Regions from separate parts of the Streptomyces sp. NPDC049970 genome, predicted to be linked through region 4. Evidence: riboswitches for the same ligand, from Rfam matches in the RefSeq annotation. Region 4 holds a riboswitch; each other region holds the start of a gene.
The links. A riboswitch is a leader RNA that binds a small molecule or an ion and turns the genes downstream of it on or off. The one in region 4 is predicted to bind cyclic di-AMP.

Region 1 (4,205 bases), on a different contig from region 4:
GCGTCATCAGCGTGACGACACCGGAGCCGTCCTCGTCCTCGTCGGGGATCTGGTCGGCGTCTGCGACGAGCGCGACCTTCTCCAGGAACTCGGCCAGTGTCCCGGAACCCTCGTCCTCCGCACGCTCCTGCTCGAACTCGAGCGCGACGGCGGCGAGTTCCTGGAGGTTCTCGATACGGGTCTCGTCCTGCGGATCGGTGGAGGCCTGGAGCTCGGCGAGATAGCCGGTCCGCTCCATGACGGCCTCCAGCACGACCGCCGGACCGGCGCCGGACTCCACGATCGTGCGGAGTTCCTCCATCAGCGTGTTGAACCGCCTCACGGCGTTGGTCGACCGGGCCGCCATGCCGTACGCCTCGTCGACGCGGCGCAGGGCCTGCGGGAAGGAGATCTTCTCGCGCATCGACAGCGCGTCGATCATCGCCTCGGCCCGGTCGCCGATACCCCGCTTGGGCACGTTGAGGATGCGGCGGAGCGGGACCGTGTCCTCGGGGTTGGAGAGGACCCGGAGGTAGGCCAGGACGTCCCTGACCTCCTTGCGCTCGTAGAAGCGCACTCCGCCGACGACCTTGTAGGGGAGCCCGACCCGGATGAAGATCTCTTCGAAGACACGGGACTGGGCGTTCGTACGGTAGAAGACGGCGACGTCGCCCGCCTTCGCCTCCCCGGCGTCCGTGAGGCGGTCGATCTCGGTGGCGACGAACTGCGCCTCGTCGTGCTCGGTGTCGGCGACGTAGCCCGTGATCCGGGTTCCGGTGCCGGCGTTCGTCCAGAGGTTCTTGGGGCGGCGGCTCTCGTTGCGCTCGATCACGGCGTTGGCCGCGGAGAGGATCGTCTGGGTGGAGCGGTAGTTCTGCTCCAGCATGATCGTCTTCGCGTCCGGGTAGTCCTCCTCGAACTGGAGGATGTTGCGGATGGTCGCGCCCCGGAAGGCGTAGATCGACTGGTCCGCGTCACCGACGACACACAGCTCGCCGGGGGCGTCTGCCTCGCCCGCGGGTCCGACCAGCTCGCGCACCAGGGTGTACTGCGCGTGGTTGGTGTCCTGGTACTCGTCGACCATCACGTGCCGGAAGCGGCGGCGGTAGTGCTCGGCGACGTCGGGGAACGCCTGGAGCAGGTGGACCGTGGTCATGATGATGTCGTCGAAGTCCAGTGCGTTGGCTTCGCGCAGCCGCGCCTGGTAGAGCGCGTACGCCTGCGCCAGGGTCTTCTCGAGACCCTCGGCGGCCTGACCGGCGAAGGTCTCCTCGTCGATCAGCTCGTTCTTCAGGTTCGAGACCTTCGCCGTGAACGACTTCGGCGGAAAGCGCTTCGGGTCGAGGTCGAGATCGCGGCAGACCAGTGCCATCAGTCGCTTGGAGTCGGCGGCGTCGTAGATCGAGAACGACGAGGTGAAACCGAGGAGCTTCGACTCGCGGCGCAGGATCCGCACGCAGGCGCTGTGGAACGTCATGACCCACATGGCGTTGGCGCGCGGGCCGACGAGGTCCTCGACGCGCTCCTTCATCTCGCCCGCGGCCTTGTTGGTGAAGGTGATCGCGAGGATCTGCCCCGGGTGCACCCCGCGCTCGGCCAGCAGATGAGCGATGCGGTGGGTGAGCACCCTGGTCTTGCCCGACCCGGCACCCGCGACGATGAGCAGCGGGGACCCGGCGTGCACGACGGCGGCGCGCTGCTCGGTGTTCAGCCCGTCGAGCAGCGCGGCGGAGTCGACGACGGGGCGCGGCGCGCCGTCGCGGTAGTAAGCGTCGCGGGGCTGCGGCGGGGCGTCGAAGACCTCCCCGAAGAGGCCCTCCGGCACCGCTTCGGGCGCGTGCTCCTCGGGGGGCGGCGGGGGGCCTGCCTCTGCTTGCTGGAGGCCGGTCAGGAAACTGTCGTCAAAGAGGCTGCTCATCGCCTCACAAGTCTAGGCGGACGCACCGACAGCCCGGGCCGCATCGGTGACAAGGACCCGCTCCGCGCACGCAACGGGACGAACCGCCGACGGTGCGTGAGTATCCGGACCGCCGCGCGACGGCCCGGAACCGCGTCGGAGAAAGGTCACGAAAACGTATCGGGCATATCGACCATCAACCTTCACACAGGCACCACAAGTTGGTTAGCGTGCTGCGACGGGTGTCCCGTAACCGATCGAGGCGAACCACGCCGCGCGGGCACCCTCCGCCGAATCCGTACTCCCACGAGGGAGCGCGGAACCGGGGACCCACACGCAACACCGGGGTGAATCGGTCCGTCTCCGCCGGACCGTAGGGCAGCCTTCCGTTCCGCCCGAACCCGACAGCTAACCCGGTAGGCGGTCCACGGAAGGAGATGCCGGTCTTGGCATCGCATCGCAAGCGGCGCACGCGGCTGCGCACGACCACACCTGTGGTCGGTCTCACGACGGCGGCGCTCGCCTCCGTCACCCTGCTCTCCACCCAGAGCGCGACGGCTGCCCCGGCCGAGCCCAAGCCCAGCATCGAGGAAGTGCAGAAGAAGGTCGACGCCCTGTACCGGCAGGCCGGTACCGCGACCCAGCAGTACAACCAGGCGAAGGCGTCGTCGGCCGAGCAGCGCTCGAAAGTGGACGCACTGCTGGAGGCGGCGGCCCGGCGGGCCGACAAGCTCAACGAGACGCGCCGCGAACTGGGGGGGTACGCCGCGGCCCAGTACCGCAGCGGCTCGATCGCCCCGACGGCGACGTTCTTCCTGGCGGACGACCCGCAGTCGTACTTCGACCAGGACCAGCTGATGGCAAGGATGACCAGCCAGCAGCAGAAGACGGTCACCGACTTCCGTACGCAGCAGAAGGAGGCGGCGGCGAAGCGCGTCGAGGCGACGAAGAGCCTCGAGACGCTGACCAAGTCGCAGGCCACCCTGCGCGGCAGCAAGCAGCAGGTGCAGACGAAGCTCACCGAGGCGCGCTCGCTGCTGTCGAAGCTGACCGCCGAGGAGAAGGCGCGGCTCGCCGGGCTGGAGCGCAGGAAGGAGGCGGAGGCCAAGCGCAAGGCCGACGAACTGGCCAGGCAGCAGGCCGCCGCGGACAAGGCGCGGTCCGGGCGCGCCTCGAAGGAGACCGCCCAGAAGGACGCGGGCTCCGGCACGGGAACCGGCTCCGACAGCGGCTACGCGTCGAAGGCCGACAAGGTGCTGGCCTTCGCCCGCGCCCAGATCGGGAAGCCGTACGTCTGGGGTGCGACGGGGCCGTCCTCGTACGACTGCTCCGGGCTCACCCGGGCGGCCTGGAAGGCGGCCGGTGTCGATCTGCCGCGTACGACGTGGGACCAGGTCAAGGTGGGCACACGGGTATCGACCTCGAATCTGCAACCCGGTGACCTGGTCTTCTTCTACGACGACATCAGCCACGTCGGCATCTACAAGGGCGGCGGCATGATGATCCACGCGCCCAAGCCGGGTGCGAACGTCCGCGAGGAGTCGATCTACTACATGCCGATCTACGGCAGTGTGCGCCCGGCGTGACACGTCGGGGGCGACGCACCCGGTGACCGCACCCGGTGCGACACACGACTGACGGCTCACCGCCGGGAGCCGTGGAGGGGGCCGGGATCGCTCCCCGGGCCCCTCCACCCGCACGAACAGGCCGCTCGGGCCGCCTCGGGGGCCGGGAGCCCGGCCCGACCGCTCAGGTCCAGAGCACGGCGATGAAGATGTTGGCGACGGTGAGCCCGCCGACCGCGGCGAAGGCCCCCTTGCCGGCCTTCTCGTCGTCGCGCTTCACATAGACGAGCGCGAGGATCACGACGAGGATCAGCAGCTTGATCCCGATCTTGACGTTGTTCACGCTCTGGTCGTCGGCCTGGTTGAGCCCGACGAGGGCGATGCCCGTGACGAGCATGGTGAGCGCGCCGTGCAGCATGGCCGGAACGAACCGGGCCGTGCCCGCGCCCATGGCCTTCGTCTGGGTCAGGAACCCGCCCAGCAGGGAGGCGATCCCGATGATGTGCAGGGCCACGAAGACATTGATGAGTACGTCCATGGCCGCAGCCTAGGGCCCGGCCATATCACCACTCTCCACCAGGTACTACTTACCGATGAGTTGACGCGAGGCCTGCGCGGATTGCCGGACTCCGACTGAATTTCCCGGTCATTCGGTGGAAACGAAACCGCATCCGAGGGCAATAGCTGTCATTACGCCTCTTCCTCGCGCCCCGGGCTTAGCGTCCATCCCAGGTGACCGATTCTGAACCGCCGCTCCCCGTACC
Region 2 (4,205 bases), on a different contig from region 4:
GGAAATCGCCCGTAGAGCGGGCACCACCAGCCGGACGCTCCGGCACTACGGAGATCTCGGTCTCCTCGTGCCGAGCCGCACGGGTGCCAACGGCTACCGCTACTACGACCAGGACGCGCTGGTCAGGCTCCAGCGCATCCTCCTGTTGCGGGGGCTCGGCCTCTCACTGCCCGCGATCAAGGACGTGCTGGAGGGGCAGCGGGACACCTCCGTGGCGCTCCGGGCCCATCTGCGCCTGCTGGAGCAGGAGCGCGAGCGCATCGGCCGGCAGATCGCGTCGGTGCGGACCACTCTCCACAGGACCGAGGAAGGGGAAGGGCTCATGGCCGAGGAAGTGTTCGACGGCTTCGACCACACGGTGCACGAGCAGGAGGTGACCGAGCGCTGGGGCCAGGAGGCGTACGAGCGCAGCGACCGGTGGTGGCGCGGGCTGAGCCCGGACGGGCGCGCGGGCTTCCAGGGCGCGCACGACGCCATCGCCCGGGACTACGGCGAGGCGAGGGCGGCCGGCCTGGAGCCGGGGGGCGACGAGGTGCAGGACATCGCGCGCCGCCACTGCGAGTGGCTGTCGGCGACCGCCGAGGTCACTCGTTCGTATGTGACGGGCATCGGTGAGATGTACGTCGCCGATCCCCGCTTCGGGAAGAACTACGATCGCCACGGGGACGGAACCGCCGTCTTCGTACGGGATGCACTGACGACGTACGCGCGGCGCCGGCTCTCCGACTGACCATCGGGGGACACGGGGCTCCGGTGCGCTCCTCCCACAGGCCGACGACGGGTCGCCGCACGGCGCGGCTCCGTCAGGCCGGGGTGGAGCGCTGTACCGTCCGCAGCCGTGGGCGGAGCGGGCAGGGAGTGCACAGGTGGGGAAGCGGGACGTACGAGGGCGAGGTCGAGCCGAGGGGAACGCGCGCGCCCGGAGGCTCGTGCGCCTGCTGCCCACCCTCATGATCGCCGTCGGAGTGGTCTTCGACCTCGCGACCCCGACCGCGGTGTCCGCCGTTCCGCTCTTCGCCGCGGCCCCGCTGATCGCGGCCCCCTTCTTCTCGTTGGCCGCCACCATCCGCACAGGGGTGGCCGCGACCCTCGTGGTCCTCGTCATCCGGGTCTCCGACGGCGTGCTCGCCAAGGTCGTGCCGATCACCGACCTGCTGACCCTGATCACCGTCGCCGCGCTCTCCCTCGTCATCAACCGCGTCGTGTGGCGCGGCAACGAACAACTGGCCTCGGCGCGGGTCATCGCGGAGACTGCGATGCGCGCGGTGCTCCCGGTACCCGAGGACCGGATCGGCGGGCTGCTGGTCGCGGCGCGGTACGAGGCGGCGCAGGCGGACGAGTTCGTCGGCGGAGACCTGTTCGCCGTCGCGGACACGCCCTTCGGGGTGCGGCTGGTCGTCGGGGACGTACGGGGCAAGGGGCTGGACGCCGTGGCGGCGGTGGCCGTCGTGATCGGGGCGTTCCGTGAGGCCGCCGAGCAGGAGCGGTCGCTGGAGGGAGTGGTCCAGCGGCTGGAGAGGGCGCTCGCCCGGGAGAGCTCGCGGCGTGGCGGGCTCGACTCGATGGAGGGGTTCGTGACCGCCGTGCTCGCCGAGATCCCGGTGGGTTCGGACATGCTGAGGGTGATCAACCGCGGCCACCCCGAGCCGATCGTGCTCCACGCGGACGGTGCGCTGGACGTGCTGACGCCGACCGAGCCCGCGTTGCCGCTCGGTATGGGCCTCGACGCCTGGCCGGACCGTTCGGACGAGTGGGCTCTGCCGTCCGGGGCGACGTTCCTGGCGTTCACCGACGGGCTTTCGGAGGCCCGGGACGCGAGGGGGGTCTTCTACGACCCGGCGGCCCGGCTGCGCGGCCGGCTCTTCCCGGGACCCGAGGAACTGCTCTCCGCGCTCACCGACGACGTACGGCTGCACACGGGCGGCCGGTCGACGGACGACCTCGCGCTCCTCGCGGTGGGGCGGCCGGCGCGGGGGCAGCCCGCACGGCGGAGGACGGTGAAGATCGTGGGGCGGGATCGTGAATGACCGTCCACGACCGTCCGTGGTCGAAGGGTGCCGCTGCGCATAACATTTGACGCAACGTCAGAAAATGTTATGGAGCTGATGGGCGCTCAACTCGTCCGGTTGGGGTTGATTGGTCCCTGAAAGTCCAGGCCCGAGTCGTGAAAGATCTGTGGGAACAGCTTGGAATCGGACCCGAGTGTCTATTAACGTTCGATAACGCAGCGCGGTTGTCCCAGTCGTCGCCAGAGGCGGCACCGTGCGCAGCGCTTAATCCCGCAAGGGAACCGGGGAACCATTTACTTGGGGTGAATCAGACACCTGAGTCCTGTGAGGGACGAAGGCGTCCGTAGGAGACCTTCCTGCTCCGAACCCGTCAGCTAACCCGGTAGGCGAGAAGGAAGGAAAGGAGCGCGCCCACGTGGCGTCAAATCAGCCTGCCCCCGAGGCTCCGGCACCCTTCAGGACCGGCGGTCCCGGTGAGGACGGCAGGACGTGGGAGGAATGGAACCCCACCGAGGACTCCCTCCGCCCCGTACGCGGTAGGCATCGCGTAGCCAAGCAGCGTGGCCTCGCCCGCAGCTCCACGGTCCTCGGCGTCGGTGTCATCGCGGCCGTCGGTGCGGGCGGCATGGCCTCCGCGCAGAGCAAGCCGCCGGTCTCCATCTCTCTTCCCGATTCCATCGCGGACAACCTTCCCGATGCCAAGTCCCTGCCCGGCGTGGGCTCGTTCATGTCCGCCGACCAGGCCAAGGACGCGGTCACCGGGGCCTCCCCGCTCACCACCGCCGGCATCACGGCCGCCGAGGCCGAGTCGGGCACCACGGACGCCGGCGAGGCGCTGCGCGCCCGCATCCTCCAGCAGGCCGAGCAGCAGCAGGCCGGGGCCGAGGCCGAGGTCAGGGCCGCGGAGGAGAAGGCGGCGGCCGAGGAGGCCGCGGCCCAGGCGGCGAAGCAGCAGAGCGCCGCCGAGGCGAAGGCCGCCGCGAAGAAGAAGGCGGCCGAAGAGGCGGCGGAGAAGAAGGCCGAGGCCGAGCGCCTCGCCAAGCTCGCCGCCAGCTACGCCATTCCGACCTCGTCGTACACCATCACCTCGACCTTCGGCCAGTCCGGCTCGATGTGGTCCTCCGGCCACCACACCGGGCTGGACTTCGCCGCTCCGACCGGCACTCCGGTCAAGGCCGTGCACAGCGGTACCGTCAAGTCGGCCGGCTGGTCCGGTTCGTACGGATACCGCACGGTGCTGGAGCTCGACGACGGCACCGAGGTCTGGTACTGCCACCAGTCCTCGATGGACGTCACCGCCGGCCAGAAGGTCAGCACCGGTGACACCATCGGCCGCGTCGGCGCCACCGGCAACGTGACCGGCCCGCACCTGCACCTGGAGATCCACACCGCGGACGGCTCGGGCATCGACCCGATGGGCTGGCTGCGCGGCAAGGGCCTCTCGGTCTGAGCGCCCGCGCCGGCACACGGCGCACCGAAACCCCGGCGGCCCTGGCGCACAACCCCCCGACGTCAGGGCCGCCGGCCTGTCCGGACGGCTGCCCGCGCCGGTGGCGGACCTCGGACCGACCGGGGAGCAGCGGGCCGAGCCGACCGCCGTATCGGCCTGTGGTCCGGGCCCCGACGGTTCCCGTCCGAGGCCCGGCCCCGGCGGGAGGGGAGAGCTCAGGACGGCGGTGCCTGTGTGGGCGGAGCGGATCGGCTGCCGTCCTCCAGGTAGGGGTTGTAGCCGCCGTAGTGGCGGTGCGGTGCGGGGATCCGCTGCGGAGCGGGCCCGCCGTAGGTCTGCCGGCGTGGGAACTGCGGTTGCGGCCCGTGAGCGCGCATCCGGCCCGTGGTGCGTGCCGCGAACGTCAGGGCGGGACCCGCGACCTCCCGGCGCTGCCAGAGGTGGTGCAGCAACTCCTGCTCCCGGAGGGCGAAGTCGGCGTCCGCGCCGTCGTGGCGGGCCCGCCGGCGCAGCATGGCCAGGGACGTCGCGAACGACTCGTACTCCGCGACCGCCCGTGCGGCGGCCCTGCCCCGTGCGCGGTCCGGGCCCCCGCTGTGCCAGTGCCTGGCCATGTCGCGGGCCACGCCCCGCGCCCGCATCGAAGCCAGGGCGAACGGCTCGGCGGGGGTGAGCCAGCCTGCCGCCGCGTACACCGGCAGCTCCGTGGAGAGCGTCCGGAGCTCCCGCTGCCGTGACCAGACGGC
Region 3 (4,205 bases), on a different contig from region 4:
CGTCGCGGTGGGGGACCCCGTCCTGGTGGTGCTGGCCGCCGCGGACCGGGACCCGGAGCGGTTCCGGGACGCGGACACCCTGGATCTCGCCCGGAGTGACAACCAGCACCTCGGTTACGGTCACGGAATCCACTACTGCGTGGGTGCGCCGCTGGCCCGGCTGGAGGGGCGGGTGGCCCTGGCGACGCTGCTGCGGCGCCTTCCCGACCTGCGGCTCGCCGCGGAACCTGATGATTTGCGATGGCGGGGCGGGCTCATCATGCGTGGACTGCGCACGCTTCCGGTGGAGTTCGATCCCGGGCATCGGTCCGCAAAAGGTGACACTCTGTCAACTCTGTGACTTTCACGTGATCTCCGCTGCATCGACTTGTGACACACGTTCGAGTACGGCTAGGTTCACCGTTCGACTCACCCGTCACATGTCAGTCACACGGAAGGCAATCCCATGGGCTCCGCGAACGGCAGACACCGTCGCCCTCGTCAGGCACCCGCCATCGTCGTCGCCGCGGGCGTCACGGGATCGGCCATCGCCATCCCGCTGCTCGGTGCGGGCGGTGCGCAGGCCGCAGAGGCCACGACCTGGGACCGGGTCGCCGAATGCGAGAGCGGTGGCATGTGGAGCGCCGACCTCGGTAACGGCTACTACGGCGGTCTGCAGTTCTCGCAGGACACGTGGTCCGCCTACGGCGGCACCACGTACGCGCCCCGCGCCGACCTCGCGAGCCGCTCGCAGCAGATCTCCGTCGCGGAGAAGGTGCTGGACGACAAGGGTCCGCAGGCGTGGCCCAGCTGCGCGGTGATCTCCGGGCTGGCGCTCGACGGGACGCTGCCGGGTATCGACCCGGGCGGCGAGCCGTCCGCCGAGCCGTCTGACAGCACGGCCCCGTCGGACACCGCCTCCTCCGAGGCGCCCGACGAGGCGGACGGCACCGACGCGAAGGACGAGACGGACAAGGTTCCGGCAGGCGAAGCCGCCGACAAGGGTGACGAGACCGAGGCGTCGCCGTCCGCCGAGCCGTCCCCGCAGGCGACCGGGAAGTCCGGCGCCTCGAAGGGTGACGACGGGGAGACGGGCGGAAAGCACCGCGGTACGCCGGCCCCGGAGGCGGGTAGCGGGTCGGCGGATACCGACGGGCGCGAGTCCGGCCGGCACGCCTCGCGGGGTGACTCCGAGGCGCGCCAGGGCGCGGACGAGGGGACGTACACGGTCCGCGAGGGCGACAACCTCTGGGCGATCGCGGACTCGCAGGAGCTCGCGGGCGGCTGGACCGCGCTCTACGAGGCGAACAAGGCGGAGCTCGGCTCCGACCCCGACCTGATCCTTCCCGGCCAGAGCCTGGACCTGGACCTCGGTCCGGACGCGAGCGACTCGCAGCCGGAGACCCTGGCCGCCAACTGATCAAAAGCGCGAAAACACCCCGAAATCGGGGGTAGTTCAGAGGCCTATGTCCACTTATGCGTAAGTGAGACATGGGTCTCTTTGCTTGAACTGGCGGCCCGCGTCCGTCCTGTCCGCCCATATCCGCTCCGACCTGCGCGAACGGGCCCGAGTGTCATTGTGTTACGCGCTGATTGACCGTTATGCCCGCCTTTGAATGTGGGGGTTGCGTGTGTTTACGGTCGGAGCCGCTCGCACCGCGGGCACCTTCGACCGTCACGCCGAATCCTGCCGTCGGTCGGAGGGAACGACGCGTAAAGCGCCGTAGGCAGGAGCGGGGGACCCAGGTAAGTGCCGGACCCGGCCGTCGGAAGACGGGCGAGGGACGGCTCGGGGTGAAGTCGTCCGCGAGCGCGGGCGACCGGGCAACTCACAGGCCCGAACCCGACAGCTCACCTCGTAGGCGTCGGTGAGGAGAACGATGCTGCTTTCCACCAAGGGCAAGCACCGCCGCCCGTCCAAGGCCGTCCGTATCGCCACCCTGGCCGGCGTCACCGGTGCGGCCGTCGCCGTCCCGCTGATGGGCGCGACCGGCGCTTCCGCCGCCTCCGTCGACACCTGGGACGCCGTCGCCCAGTGCGAGTCCGGCGGCAACTGGTCCATCAACACCGGCAACGGCTACTACGGCGGTCTGCAGTTCTCGCAGTCCAGCTGGGCCGCCGCCGGCGGTACGCAGTACGCGGCCCGCGCGGACCTGGCCAGCAAGGACCAGCAGATCGCCGCCGCCGAGAAGCTCCTCGACCTGCAGGGCCCGGGCGCCTGGGGGTGCGCGGGTGCCGGCGGCCTGACGAACGACGGTGTGGACCCGGGCGTCGACACCGGCTCCTCGAAGAACGGCGACACGGCCCCGAAGGCCGCGCCGGAGCGCAAGGCCGAGAAGCCCACCACGCGCAGCGAGAAGCGCACGGCCCCCAAGGAGACCGTCACCACCCCGACCGGCCAGAAGGTCGAGAAGGGTGACGGCGAGTACAAGGTGAAGGCCGGCGACACCCTCAGCAAGATCGCCGACGCGAAGAAGGTCAAGGGCGGCTGGGAGAAGCTGTTCAAGCTGAACGGCGACATCGTCGACGACGCCGACCTGATCTTCCCGGGCCAGCAGCTCCACCTGACGAAGTAGCGGACCGGGGTTTCCTCCTCCCTCCCCGGCGGTCCGGCCCGGCGTGCACCACCCCCCTGCGCGCCGGGCCGGCGCCGCGCCGGGCACCCCGCGTCGGGGCTCCTCCACGGGTCGCCGCGAGGGGCCGGGCCGGGGCGAGTGTTCAACTGTTGTGGTTACCTGCCAGTAGATTTCCGCAGCTTTGCCCGTAATGAAGGTCCTTGGGTCCTTTTTCGTCCCAGGGGGCGGGCGGACGGCCGATTGAGCGCGCCGAGCCGGTTAGGCTCGTGGCGCAAGGCCACAGTGACCCTGCACAACCAGTGTCAGATCCCAGAAGGAGATGCCTCGTGCCGTCCATCGACGTCGTCGTAGCCAGGGAAATCCTCGACTCCCGGGGAAACCCCACGGTCGAGGTCGAGGTTGGCCTCGACGACGGCAGCACGGGACGTGCTGCCGTCCCGTCCGGCGCCTCCACCGGTGCGTTCGAGGCCATCGAGCTTCGCGACGGTGACCCCAACCGCTACCACGGCAAGGGTGTCGAGAAGGCCGTCCTCGCCGTGATCGAGCAGATCGGCCCGGAGCTCGTCGGTTACGACGCCACCGAGCAGCGCCTCATCGACCAGGCGATGTTCGACCTGGACGCGACCGAGAACAAGGGCTCCCTCGGCGCCAACGCCATCCTCGGTGTCTCGCTGGCCGTGGCGCACGCCGCGTCCGAGGCCTCCGACCTCCCGCTGTTCCGCTACCTCGGCGGCCCGAACGCGCACCTGCTGCCCGTTCCGATGATGAACATCCTGAACGGCGGCTCGCACGCCGACTCCAACGTGGACATCCAGGAGTTCATGATCGCGCCGATCGGCGCCGAGTCCTTCTCCGAGGGCCTTCGCTGGGGCGCGGAGATCTACCACACGCTGAAGAAGGTCCTGAAGACCAAGGGCCTGTCCACCGGTCTCGGCGACGAGGGCGGCTTCGCCCCGAACCTCGAGTCCAACCGCGCCGCCCTCGACCTGATCCTCGAGGCCGTCAAGGAGGCCGGCTACGTCCCGGGCCGCGACATCGCGCTCGCGCTCGACGTCGCCGCGTCCGAGTTCTACAAGGACGGCGTCTACGAGTTCGAGGGCGAGTCCCGCTCGGCCGCCGAGATGACCGAGTACTACGAGGAGCTCGTCTCCGCGTACCCGCTGGTCTCCATCGAGGACCCGCTGTACGAGGACGACTGGGCCGGCTGGAAGGTCATCACCGACAAGCTGGGCTCCAAGGTGCAGATCGTCGGTGACGACCTGTTCGTGACCAACCCGGAGCGCCTCGCCCGCGGCATCGAGGAGGGCTCGGCCAACGCCCTGCTCGTCAAGGTCAACCAGATCGGTTCGCTGACCGAGACCCTGGACGCCGTGGAGCTGGCCCAGCGCAACGGCTTCAAGTGCATGATGTCCCACCGCTCCGGTGAGACCGAGGACGTCACCATCGCCGACCTCGCCGTCGCCGTGAACTGCGGTCAGATCAAGACCGGCGCCCCGGCCCGCTCGGACCGTGTCGCCAAGTACAACCAGCTGCTGCGCATCGAGGAGATCCTCGACGACGCCGCGGTGTACGCCGGCCGCTCGGCGTTCCCGCGGTTCCGCTTCGAGGGCTGACAGCCCGAGTCCGGAGCACCAGCCTCCGTCCGTCCCC
Region 4 (4,205 bases):
GCGACCCGTTACGCGGACCAGCGCACCCTCCTCGCCGATCCGAGGATCAGTGCCGACGTCTCCCGGTCGGGCTACCCCAGCCCGGCACCCCAGAGGGGCTCGACGTTCAGTTTCATCCTCATGGACGACCCCGAACACGCCCGGCAGAGGCGGATGGTGACGGCGCCCTTCACGATCAGGCGCGTCGAGGCGATGCGCCCCGCAGTCCAGCGGATCGTCGACGGACTGATCGATGACATGCTCGGCGGCCCCCCGCACGCCGACCTCGTCCAGGCGTTCGCCCTCCCGGTTCCCTCGCTGGTGATCTGCGAACTCCTCGGAGTGCCCTACGGCGACCATGACTTCTTCCAGCGGAACAGCGGGGTTCTGATCAGCCGCGTCTCGGCCGCGGACGACCGCGCAGCGGCCCTCGACAACCTGATCGGGTATCTGGACGAGCTGATGGAGGACAAGATCGCCCGGCCCGTCGACGATCTGCTGTCCGGGCTCGGTACCCGGGTCGGAGCCGGTGAACTCTCCCGCCGGGAAGCAGCCGAGATGGGTGTCCTCCTGCTTATCGCCGGACACGAGACCACCGCGAACATGATCGCCCTCGGCACCCTCGCCCTGCTCGAGCACCCCGACCAGCTCGACCTGCTGCGCGACACCGACGATCCGAAGGCGGTCGCCGGCGCGGTGGAGGAACTGCTGCGCTACCTCAACATCACCCACGGTGGGCGCCGTCGGGTCGCCCTGGAGGACATCGCGATCGGCGGCGAGGTCATCAGGGCCGGAGAGGGCGTCATCGTGCCCAACGACATCGGCAACCGTGATCCCGATGTCTTCGCCGACCCCGACCGCCTCGACCTCGGGCGCGACGCCCGACGCCATGTGGCCTTCGGGTTCGGTGTGCACCAGTGCCTCGGCCAGCCGCTGGCCCGGATGGAGCTCCAGGTCGTCTACAGCACGCTCTACCGGCGCATCCCCACCCTGCGGCTGGACGCCCGGCTCGACGAGGTGTCGTTCAAGCACGACGGGGCCGTCTACGGCGTCCACGCACTGCCCGTGGCCTGGTGACCTCCACCCGCACACCTGCCCCACCGAAGAAGGAGCGCTCATGAAAGTGACCCTCGACCAGGACAAGTGCGTGGCGTCGGGACAGTGCGTGGTCGCCGCGGGCGACGTGTTCGACCAGGACGACGACGGCATCGCCGTACTGCTCGATCCCGCGCCGTCGTCCGCCCGCGCCGACGACGTGCATCAGGCCGCGGCGGTCTGCCCGGCACTCGCCATCCTCGTCCAGGACTGACAGCCGCCTCCGGTCCTGGTCCGCCCGGCCGGCCCCCGGCACCTGGCCGGCCGGGCCCCGCGGTGCCGGGGGCCGCGCAACGAGGGCCCGGTTCGGCCGGTGCCGCCGGGTGACACGGCGTGGCGCGCCCGCCCATCCCGGCGCGCCGGGGTGGGCCCGGAGAGCCGGGCTCCGAGAGCCGGGCTCCGAGAGCCGGGCTCCGAGAGCCGGGCTCCGAGAGCCGGGCTCCGAGAGCCGGGCAGGGGCGGTCCGGAGTGCGCGGCTACACCCCGGACCGCCGTCAGCGCGGCCGCCAACTCAGCTTGCCGCCGCCCACCCACCGCACGGAGGCGGGGTCGTCCAGGTCGTGGACCGGGACCCCCGCCGCCGCCGCGGCGAGGAGTACGTCGGTCATGGCGGTCGCCGTTCCGATCACTTCTCCGTCGATCTCCACGACGCGGAAGGGCGGGTCGCCGGGCTGAACGGGCAGCACGGTGATCCGCGGGTTCGAGACGTAGGGGCTGTCGGTCATGAGGGACCGGTTCCACGGCGACACTCGCCTTACGCCCGGATGAACCACTCGTGAGCCTTATGCCCGATTTAATGTCTTTTCTGGGATTGATCCCGTAATCCATAAAAGGCCATTTCGTGTGACCTGAGCCCCTTCGGTAAGGAGCGAAACGCCCGTATCGGACTCTGTGGTCAGGGTCACCTCCCGCACCCCGGACGGGTGGGCGCGGCGCCCGGTTCCCTTGTGCGCCAAGAGGATCGGGTTGCGGGGTGTGGGGTGGATTACAGGAATTCCGAAGAATTGATCTTGTGCGTGAATTGTGATCACGATTTCGGGCTTGTTCCTTTCGCTATTCCTCGCCTACGGTCACCATCACTCCGGATGGAACGCCTAATCCTGCCGCCGTCCGGTGACCCGACCACTTCTCGTACGGCAGGAGCGGGGGACCCAGGTAAGCGCCGATCCGGTTTCCGGGGCGGCTCGGGGTTAAGTCGCATTGTCATGCGGCCGGGCATCTCCAGCTCGAACCCGACAGCTCACTTCGTAGGCGACGGAGAGGAATTCAGCATGCCCGGATTTACCAATGTCCGTCGTTCCAGGACCAGTTCGCTGAAGCGCGGCGTCATAGCCGTGACCACGGGTGGAGTCGCTCTCGCGCTTCCCGTGATCGGTGCGGCCGGTGCCTTCGCCGCTCCGGCCCAGCCTGTTGCCGCTGAAAAGGTGACGACGTCGACTGCCCTGTCCGCCAAGGGAATTGCCGCGAAGGACGCCAAGTCCAGCAGCTATTCGGTTGCCGTGGGTGACACTCTCGCCAAGATCGCACGCGAGCATTCCGTCGACGGCGGCTGGAAGGCCCTGTACGAAGGCAACAAGAAGGCTGTCGGTGAAAACCCCGACCTGATTCACCCCGGTCTGAAGCTGACCGTCGGTGGCAAGGCCGAGAAGAAGCCGGCTGACAAGGCTGCGAAGGCCGGCAAGGCGTCCGAGACCGAATCCAGGGCGTCCGACCGTGCGGACCGTTCGGAGCGCACCGAGCTCGCCGCGCAGAGCACCCCGGCCGTCGAGGCGGCTCCGGCCGCCGAGTCGACGTCGTACACGAACGACCTCGACGGCTGGATCAAGGAGTCGCTGGCCGTCATGGCCGAGCACGGCATCCCCGGCAGCTACGACGGGATCCACCGCAACATCATCCGTGAGTCCGGGGGCAACCCGCAGGCCATCAACAACTGGGACTCGAACGCCGCCGCGGGCATCCCGTCCAAGGGGCTGCTGCAGGTCATCGACCCGACCTTCCAGGCGTACCACGTGTCCGGCACGTCGACGGACAGCTACGACCCGGTCGCCAACATCACGGCCGCGTGCAACTACGCCGCCGACCGGTACGGCTCGATCGACAACGTCTTCGGGGCCTACTGAGCCTCCGGTGGCGTGTGACCCTCCTGCCGCGCACGGCGTGTGACGGAGGGGCAGGAACAGAGGGTGGTGCGGGTTCGGCGGAACCCGCACCACCCTTCCTTCATGTCCGCGTCCGGTCACGTGCGCGAGGGACCGACGGCCGACGGCCCCGCGGTGTTCCGGCCGACTCGGTCCCCGCGACAGGCCGGTCGTGGCCCGGGTGACTGGTCTCGTACAGGTTCGTCGTCCATACTGCCCGCCGTGGAGCAGCGCATAGATTCGAACACTCAGCCCGAGTTCGCCGCGGGGACAGACCCGGCGTACATCCCAGGCCTGACGGCCCCTGCCCCCGCGCGGACGGAGGCGGATGCGGAAGCGGTCGAGGCGGCCCCGGAGGACGTCGGGGAGCCGGATGCGCTCACCAAGGGCGCGGTCGAGCCCGAGGCGGCCGTCGACGCGGTGGAGGGTGCCGAGCCGGTCGCCCCGGCCGTCACCGCCGCTGATCCGGTCGCGCCCGACGCCACGGTCGCGGAGGCTGCCGAAGACGTCGCGGAGCCGGCCGGTGACGTCGCCGATGCGGACCCGGCCGAGAAGGCCGCGGCCGACGGCCCCGTATTCGAGGTCAGCGACCGGCGTGGATCGATCAGGGTGGACGCGGACGGTGTCCGCTTCCGGCTGGACGACCAGGAGGCGGAGTTCGACTGGGCCGAGATCGGTGCGGTCGAGGTCAGGACCGGCCGCTTCGGACGTCGGTTCACCGTGACGGTCCACCTGTCGAGCCGCCGGTGGTTCAACGCGGAGGTCGAGGCCGAGGCCCGTGGCCGCCTCAAGGAGTGGACGGCGGAACTCGACGCGGCACTGGACGCCCACTTCGAGGAGGCCTGACCGAGGCCGGTTCACAGCTGCGCGCCGGGCTCAGTGCGAGCCCGGCGCGCAGCATGCCGTGACGCGGGATCAGGCTCCTGCCGTGCCGTCGAGCACCACCGACCTGGTCAGGTGACGCGGCAGGTCGGGGTCGAGACCGCGCACCGC

Region 1: another riboswitch for cyclic di-AMP. It lies ahead of AB0I83_RS10215 (NlpC/P60 family protein); the one in region 4 lies ahead of AB0I83_RS18465 (LysM peptidoglycan-binding domain-containing protein).
Region 2: another riboswitch for cyclic di-AMP. It lies ahead of AB0I83_RS23380 (M23 family metallopeptidase); the one in region 4 lies ahead of AB0I83_RS18465 (LysM peptidoglycan-binding domain-containing protein).
Region 3: another riboswitch for cyclic di-AMP. It lies ahead of AB0I83_RS20685 (transglycosylase family protein); the one in region 4 lies ahead of AB0I83_RS18465 (LysM peptidoglycan-binding domain-containing protein).

Annotation. Positions count from the first base shown of each region.
Region 1 covers NZ_JBFALP010000004.1:319,524-323,728, reverse strand. Annotated here, with positions in the region: gene pcrA (DNA helicase PcrA) at 1-1,897, opposite strand, end outside; cyclic di-AMP (ydaO/yuaA leader) riboswitch at 2,155-2,315, shown strand; gene AB0I83_RS10215 (NlpC/P60 family protein) at 2,314-3,462, shown strand; gene AB0I83_RS10210 (hypothetical protein) at 3,626-3,979, opposite strand.
Region 2 covers NZ_JBFALP010000015.1:17,299-21,503, reverse strand. Annotated here, with positions in the region: gene AB0I83_RS23390 (MerR family transcriptional regulator) at 1-730, shown strand, start outside; gene AB0I83_RS23385 (PP2C family protein-serine/threonine phosphatase) at 867-2,027, shown strand; cyclic di-AMP (ydaO/yuaA leader) riboswitch at 2,261-2,413, shown strand; gene AB0I83_RS23380 (M23 family metallopeptidase) at 2,425-3,459, shown strand; gene AB0I83_RS23375 (PrsW family intramembrane metalloprotease) at 3,675-4,205, opposite strand, start outside.
Region 3 covers NZ_JBFALP010000011.1:147,783-151,987, forward strand. Annotated here, with positions in the region: gene AB0I83_RS20675 (cytochrome P450) at 1-340, shown strand, start outside; gene AB0I83_RS20680 (transglycosylase family protein) at 446-1,399, shown strand; cyclic di-AMP (ydaO/yuaA leader) riboswitch at 1,721-1,859, shown strand; gene AB0I83_RS20685 (transglycosylase family protein) at 1,860-2,555, shown strand; gene eno (phosphopyruvate hydratase) at 2,882-4,168, shown strand.
Region 4 covers NZ_JBFALP010000009.1:137,395-141,599, reverse strand. Annotated here, with positions in the region: gene AB0I83_RS18480 (cytochrome P450) at 1-1,056, shown strand, start outside; gene AB0I83_RS18475 (ferredoxin) at 1,097-1,288, shown strand; gene AB0I83_RS18470 (hypothetical protein) at 1,569-1,799, opposite strand; cyclic di-AMP (ydaO/yuaA leader) riboswitch at 2,156-2,341, shown strand; gene AB0I83_RS18465 (LysM peptidoglycan-binding domain-containing protein) at 2,346-3,194, shown strand; gene AB0I83_RS18460 (hypothetical protein) at 3,435-4,058, shown strand; gene AB0I83_RS18455 (SIS domain-containing protein) at 4,128-4,205, opposite strand, start outside.